Regions from separate parts of the Kineococcus sp. GCM10028916 genome, predicted to be linked through region 3. Evidence: predicted binding sites of a transcription regulator. Region 3 holds the regulator's gene; each other region holds the start of a gene.
What was found. Region 3 encodes LexA, which represses DNA repair genes until DNA is damaged. Its sites were predicted from a motif close to TCGAACANNTGTTCGA; they were not measured.
Positions count from the first base shown of each region.

Region 1: the regulator LexA is predicted to act here: its motif matches at 1,176-1,191, upstream of ACFQ46_RS21825 (LysM peptidoglycan-binding domain-containing protein).
Region 2: the regulator LexA is predicted to act here: its motif matches at 1,151-1,166, upstream of ACFQ46_RS10630 (LysM peptidoglycan-binding domain-containing protein).

Region 1 is NZ_JBHTFM010000021.1:401-2,655, reverse strand. It holds gene ACFQ46_RS21835 (proteasome assembly chaperone family protein) at 1-90, opposite strand, end outside; gene nrdR (transcriptional regulator NrdR) at 133-624, opposite strand; gene ACFQ46_RS21825 (LysM peptidoglycan-binding domain-containing protein) at 717-1,145, opposite strand; gene ACFQ46_RS21820 (DUF2277 domain-containing protein) at 1,325-1,594, opposite strand; partial or broken gene ACFQ46_RS21815 (Tar ligand binding domain-containing protein) at 1,775-2,255, shown strand, end outside.
Region 2 is NZ_JBHTFM010000008.1:271,053-273,307, reverse strand. It holds gene ACFQ46_RS10640 (helix-turn-helix domain-containing protein) at 236-454, shown strand; gene ACFQ46_RS10635 (hypothetical protein) at 488-1,039, opposite strand; gene ACFQ46_RS10630 (LysM peptidoglycan-binding domain-containing protein) at 1,255-1,950, shown strand; gene ACFQ46_RS10625 (Rv3235 family protein) at 2,021-2,255, shown strand, end outside.
Region 3 is NZ_JBHTFM010000013.1:37-2,291, reverse strand. It holds gene ACFQ46_RS11445 (ATP-dependent DNA helicase) at 1-386, shown strand, start outside; gene ACFQ46_RS11440 (aspartate/glutamate racemase family protein) at 418-1,101, shown strand; gene lexA (transcriptional repressor LexA) at 1,076-1,759, opposite strand; partial or broken gene ACFQ46_RS11430 (methyl-accepting chemotaxis protein) at 1,996-2,255, opposite strand, start outside.

The DNA.
Region 1 (2,255 bases), on a different contig from region 3:
GATGAATCCGTTCAACGCCACGACGAGCGGAGGTTCCACCAGGGCGGGGCGTTCGCCCTCGTAGCTGTACAGGGAACCGGGATCGAGCATCCCCCCATCATCCCCGTCCTCGACGCGAGGACTCGACGCGGGTCAGCCGCGGGCAGGCACCGTCTCGACCGGGGGCAGCGGTGACGCGGCGCGCTGGGCCCGCAGGCGGTCGATCGCCGACTCGAAGTCGGAGAGGGAGTCGAAGGCCTGGTAGACCGAGGCGAAACGCAGGTAGGCGACCTCGTCGAGCTCCTGCAGGAAGGGCAACGTCGCGAGACCCACCTGGTGGGCGTCGATCTCGGCGGCACCCTGGGCGCGGACGGCTTCCTCGACGCGGTGGGCGAGCAGCGCGATGTCGTCCTCGCTCACCGGCCGGCCCTGGCAGGCCTTGCGCACCCCGCTGGCGATCTTGGCGCGGCTGAACGGCTCTGGCGCACCGGAACGCTTGATGACCGAGAGGCTGGCCGTCTCGACGGTGGAGAAGCGCTTGGAGCAGTTCGGACACTGCCGACGGCGACGGATCGAGCTGCCGTCGTCGGTCGTGCGGGAATCGACGACACGAGAGTCCTCGTGCCGACAGAACGGGCAGTGCACCCCGACTTCCTCCCCCGAGACCGGACGACGGCTCTGGTCCAGGGTCGACCGTACGTCGTGACCGACGCACGGAGCAACCGGGCGCACCGCGATCAGCCCTGTTCGGGCATCGTCAGCTGTTGTCCGGCCTGCAGGGTCATGGACGGGAGGGCATTGAGCTGGACGATCTCACCGGCCACCTCGCGCCAGTCCGCGCCCGGGGACCACTGACCGGCGATCTGCGACAGGGTCTGGCCGGGGAGGACCGTCAGGACCGCGGCCGGGGGTGCGGAGGTGCGCTCCACCCCGGCCGAGGCGCCGGACAGCGCACCCGTCACGGCGACGACGGCACCGGTGAGCAGCGTGGCGGCCGTGCAGGTCACCACGAGACGGCCCCGTCGGGTCAGCCGCAGCGTGCGGGCGGGGCGCCGAGGCGGCGCGACGGGCCGGGCGGCGCAGTGTGGGCGGACGGTGGCGACGTTGCGGCGGGCAGGGCGGACCGGGCGTGCGACGACGGGCAGGGCGAGGGCGGTGGCGCTCACGAGCAGAGACCTCCAACGAGTGGCGCACTATCGAACGGGTGTTCGACCGTGCGCGTCTGTTCTACCACCGTTCGAACGGTGGCGCGCAACCCCCGAATTCCCGGGGGTGACGTCGACAGACGCTGCCACCGGCCTCCGACACGTGCGCTGACCTGCGCGAACGCTTCGGGGGCCGAGGGTCAGGAGGCGAAGCGCCGCGCGCTGCGTTCCTTCGCCCGGGCGGCCTCGACCTCCCGGTCCTTGGGCGGCGCCGTCGTCACCAGGTCCTCGAGCAGGTGCTGCGTCGCGTGCGCGACGGCGGCCACCGCCCGGTCGAACGCCTCCTGGTTGCGCACCGACGGCCGGGTCGACCCGGCCACCTTGCGCACGTACTGCAGCGCGGCGGCCTGGACCTCCTCCGACGTGGCGGGCGGCTCGAAGTTGTGCAGCTGACGGATGTTGCGACACATGCGCACCACGCTAGGCACCGGGCCCCCGACGCACAACGGACTCCCAGCCTTCTCCCGGCGCACCTCAGGCCCACGGCCGCGCCGCCGATGGACACGACGACCTCACCCGCCTGCTCCGCCCTGCGCCCTCGGCACCTTCCCCACCCCGCGCCGCGCGAGAACCCCCTGGAAGGCCCACCCATGAAGGCACTGCGCGATCTGAACGTCGCCCCCAAGCTCTTCGCCGGCTTCGGCGTCGTCTGCCTCCTGCTGGCCGCCGTGGTGGCCCTGGGCATCTCCCGCCTCGGATCTTCCCAAGCCAACCTCGAGAACGTGTCCACCAGTGGCGTGGCCTCGGTGCAGACGCTGGGTGAGGTCCGCACCTCCTTCCTCACCCTGCGCATGGACATCGTGAACGCAGCAGTCACCGACGACCAGCAGGCCACCGAGGCGTCACTGACCAAGATGGGCGAGGACGACACGGCCTACGACCAGGCGTGGAGCGCCTACCAGGCCTCCAACCCGGCCACCCCGGCCGCGGACCGGGCCCAGATCGAAGATCTCGTCAAGCAGTACCGTGCCGCGCGGGTCGAACTCGCCACCCTGGTCCGCAGCAACGACCGTGCCGGCTTCGTCGCCCGACGCAGCGCCACGACGACCCCTGTCACCGACCAGCTGCTGC
Region 2 (2,255 bases), on a different contig from region 3:
GCGTACCGCTCGTACCGCTGTCCGCACTGGTGGGCCCTCCGTCGTCCGACACGTGGAGGTCCGGGCACTTCCCGGGCTCCAGGCGCTGTGGTCGAGGACCATGGTGAGGCTCCCGAGCGGCGGGGGTCCGCGGTTGTCCACAGGCCACCCGAACGGCCGATGCGCCAGGGTGACGTCGTGCGAGGATGCGGACACCCGCCAGGAACAGCTCCGACGACGCCCTCCAGGAGACCCCGTGCCCGCCCGTTTCGTCCCGCTCGCGGATGTCGCCGAGACGCTCGCGATCAGCTCGGCCCAGGCCTACGCCCTGGTCCGCACGGGAGAACTGCGGGCCATCAAGGTCGGCGGGCGGGGGCAGTGGCGCGTCGAGGACTCCGAGCTCGAGGACTACATCCAGCGGATGTACACCCAGACCCGCGAGAGCGTCCTCGCGGGCGAGGACCACACCGACTGACCCGCTCACCGACCTCACCGGCCGACCTCCCGGTCAGACCACCTCGGTGATGCTGAGCAACGCCGCGAACGGGACCGTCGTGGTGCGCGCACCGCTGTCCGCACGCTGACCCTCGACGACGTCGTCGAGGTCGACGACGTCGACGTGGTCGGCGCCCACCCGACCCACCGTGCCCCGGACGTCGACACCACCCGTGCGCACGACGACGTGCACACCGGCTCCGGCCAGTGCGCGGACCGCCAGGAGCAGGGTCCGCCGCGCTGCGACCGCGCCCCAGGGCGCCGCACTGCGCCCGGGGACCCCCCGCAGTGCGAGCACGGCCGCGGCCGGCAGCAGGACCTGCCGCGACGCCGCGGCCTCCCGGACCAGGAACCAGTCCGGTCCGACCCCCTCGACCCGCCCGTTCAGCGTGGTGCCGTCGCGCAGCACGAAGGTGACGGCCCCGGTCGCCGCGCGCACGCGGGAGGCGAGCGTGACGGTCGCCTCGTCCCGGCGGATCCGGTCGGCGACCTCCTCGTCCCGCTCGAGCCGGTGGGCGTGCTCCGCGCGGGCGGCGAGGTCGTCGAAGAGGTCGTCCCAGCGCACGACACAACGCTACGTCGCGGTGACCACCCGTCGGGTCGCCCGTCACCCGTCTTCACCCACCGTCAGGCGCTGCCCTCCGATCGGGCGCATGTCACGGGAGTTCCTGGCCCCGCGCACAGGTGGTCGCTAGACATGGCGCAGCAAACGACACCAAACGACACCCAGAAGGACTCAACTGGTCCAACTGGGGCCGTGCGATCACGAGGGTGGTTACCGTGCACAGACTTCGGCACCTGCTGACGTTCACCGTCGGCGCCGGGCTGGCCGCCGTGCCCGCTCTGGCCGGCGCCGGGCTCCTCGCCCTGGCGGCACCGGCGCTGCGCACCGCGCAGTCGGGCACCGCGACGGTCTCCGACCTGCTCGTCGGTGGGTGCTCCGTCGTGGGCGCCCTCCTCCTGGGGTGGTTGGCGCTCACCGTCCTGGTGGCCGTCGCCGACGAGGTCCGGACCCGCAGTCACCCGCGACTCGCCGTGCGGCCCTCCCCCGGCGTCCCGCGGACCGTCCGCCGGGTCGTCGCGCTCGTCGTGGGCCTGGTGCTGGGATCGGCCGCCCTCTCCGCCGGTGCGGCCGAACGGGGCGCGGCGACCGCGGTCCCTGAGCTCGGCTGGGCCGCTTCCGCGCCCCTGCAGGCCACCTCGGCACCGGCCCTCGACCTCGGCTGGGCCGCCGTCCCGGAGACCACCCCCGAAACCAGCACGGCGAGCACTCCCCCCGCACCCCGGGAGGTCGACGGCGAGATCGTCGTCCACCGCGGGGACAGCCTGTGGTCGCTGGCCGCGCAACGGTGCGGTCCCGACGCCACCGCCGGTGAGGTGATGGCCGAGCAGCACCGCCTCCACACCGCCAACGTCGACGTCATCGGCGACGACCCCGACCTGCTGCTGCCCGGCCAGGTCCTGCGCCTGCCCTGACCCCCGTCCGAGCACCTGTTCAGCCACCCGTCCGGCCACCCGTTCGACACCGCACCCAGGAGACCTCCGCGTGACCAGCTCCACCGCCGCCCTGCTCGACGACCTCACGCCGGACACCGGACGAGTGCCCCTGCCCTACGGGCTGCCGCCCTACATCGACGAACGTGAGGACGCCTTCGGTCCCGAGGGGCCCGTCCTCAGCCACCTCAGCCCCGACCAGGGCGTCCTCGAACTCGCGATCGTCGACCCGCGGCTGCTGCCGCCCTCGGAGCTGCCGGAGGTGACGGCGTGGACACGGCGCTACC
Region 3 (2,255 bases):
ATCCCGCGACCTCGCTGTTCGGGACGATGTCGTTGTGGCAGGGCGTCGACGTGCCGGGACCCAGCTGTTCCCTCGTCGTCATCGACCGCATCCCCTTCCCCCGACCCGACGACCCGCTGATGTCGGCCCGCGCGCGGGCCGTCGACGCGGCCGGCGGCAACGGGTTCGTGTCCGTCTCGGCGGCCCACGCCGCGGTGCGCCTCGCCCAGGGGGCGGGGCGGTTGATCCGGGCCACCGGTGACCGCGGTGTCGTCGCGGTGCTCGACTCGCGGCTCGCGACGGCCCGCTACGGCGGGTTCCTGCGCGACAGCCTGCCCGACTTCTGGTCCACCACCTCGACCCCCACCGTGCTGGAGGCGTTGCGGCGTCTGGGTAGCGGTGGCTGACGCCGTGCGTCCGGGGTGGCATGCTCGTGAGGTGGCCACCGTCGGCTTCCTGCACACCGCGCACGCCCACGTGCGCGCCTTCCGCGATCTCCTGAACGAGCGGGACGACACCGTCGCCGACCGTCACCTCGTCGACACGGGCCTGCTCACCACGGCGCGGGACCGCGGGATCGACAGCGTCCGTCCGGCCTTGGCCGACCGGCTGCGCCGACTGGTGGGGGAGGGCGCGGACGTCGTCGTCTGCACCTGCTCGACCGTCGGCCCCACGGCCAAGGCCGTCGGTGCCGAGATGGGTCTGCGCGTCGTCCGGGTCGACCGCCCGATGGCCGAGGCCGCCGTCCTGGCCGGGCGGCGGATCGCGGTCGTGAGCTCGCTGGACGAGGCCGCGGCGACCGTGTTGCCGCTGCTGCGCGAGTGCGCGGAGACCACCGGTCGGGCCGTGCAGCTGATCGAGGTCCGCTGCCCGGACACCTTCTCGTCCTTCGAGTCCGGCGACGTCCTGACCTACACGACCGGGGTCGCGGAGGCCGTCCGGACCCAGGTGCGGGCGCTCGACCCGCCCGTGGACGTCGTCGTCCTGGCCCAGGCGAGCATGGTCGACGCGGCGCCGTTGCTGCGCGACCTGCACGTGCCGGTCCTCACCTCGCCCCGGTTGGCGATCGAGGCGGCCGTCGAACTGGTGACCTCGCTCAGAGGCTTCGCAGCACGGCCGTGACCTTGCCGAGGATCGTCGCCTCGTCGCCGTCGATCGGGGCGAAGAGGGGGTTGCGGGGCATCAGCTGGACGTGACCGTCCTTGCGCTGCAGCACCTTCACCGTTGCCTCGCCGTCGATCATGGCGGCCACGACGTCGCCGTTCTCGGCCGTCGGCTGCTGGCGCACGACCACCCAGTCGCCGTCGCAGATGGCGGCGTCGATCATCGACTCCCCGACCACCTTGAGCATGAAGTGCTCACCGGCGCCGACGAGCTGCGCGGGGAGCGCGAAGACGTCCTCCACCAGTTCCTCGGCGAGGATCGGGCCACCGGCGGCGATCCGGCCGACGACCGGGACGTAGCGCGGACGCGGGCGGCCGTCGGCCGCGGTGGCCTCGAACCCGTCGATGGTGCCGCGGGCCGACGCCGGCGAGACGACCTCGAGGGTCCGCGGACGGCGCGGGTCCTTGCGCAGGTAGCCCAGCTTCTCGAGGGTCTTCACCTGGTGCGCGACGCTGCTGGGGCTGGTGAGGCCGACGGCCTGACCGATCTCTCGCATGCTCGGCGGGTAACCCCGCTGCTCGACGCACTCCTGGATGGCGGCGAGCACCCGACGCTGGCGGTGGGTGAGTCCGTCGCGGCCGTAGGGACCGTCGGGGAAGTGGTGGACCGAGGCCATCGGCGCCACCTGTCCGGTGTCGCCGGATCCGTCCAGCACGTCGGCCACGTCACTCTCCCTGTCGTTCCGCGTGAGTCGTACGACCGGGCCCCGTCCTGGGGTCCGATCCACGTCACGGTAGTCACCCGGGGGGCGAGGATCAAACACGTGTTCGAACCGGCGTGTCGAGGGCACCACCGGACGACGCCGCCCCGCGGGGTGCGGGACGGCGCCGGTGGGTCCGGAGGGGGGGTGGATCAGGCGAGGGTGAAGTGGCTGACGAGCTCGCTGAGTTCGTTGGCGGTGCGCGAGACCTCTCCGGCGGTGGTGGCCGTGTGGGTCGCCCCCGCCGTGGTCTGATCCGCCGCAGCGGCGATGCCGGAGATGTTCAACGCGATCTCCTGACTCCCCGAAGACACCTCGGTGACGTTGCGCACCATCTCCGACGTCGTCGCCGACTGCTCCTCCACCGCCGCGGCGATCGTGGCCTGCAACCCGTCGATGCGGGCGATGACCT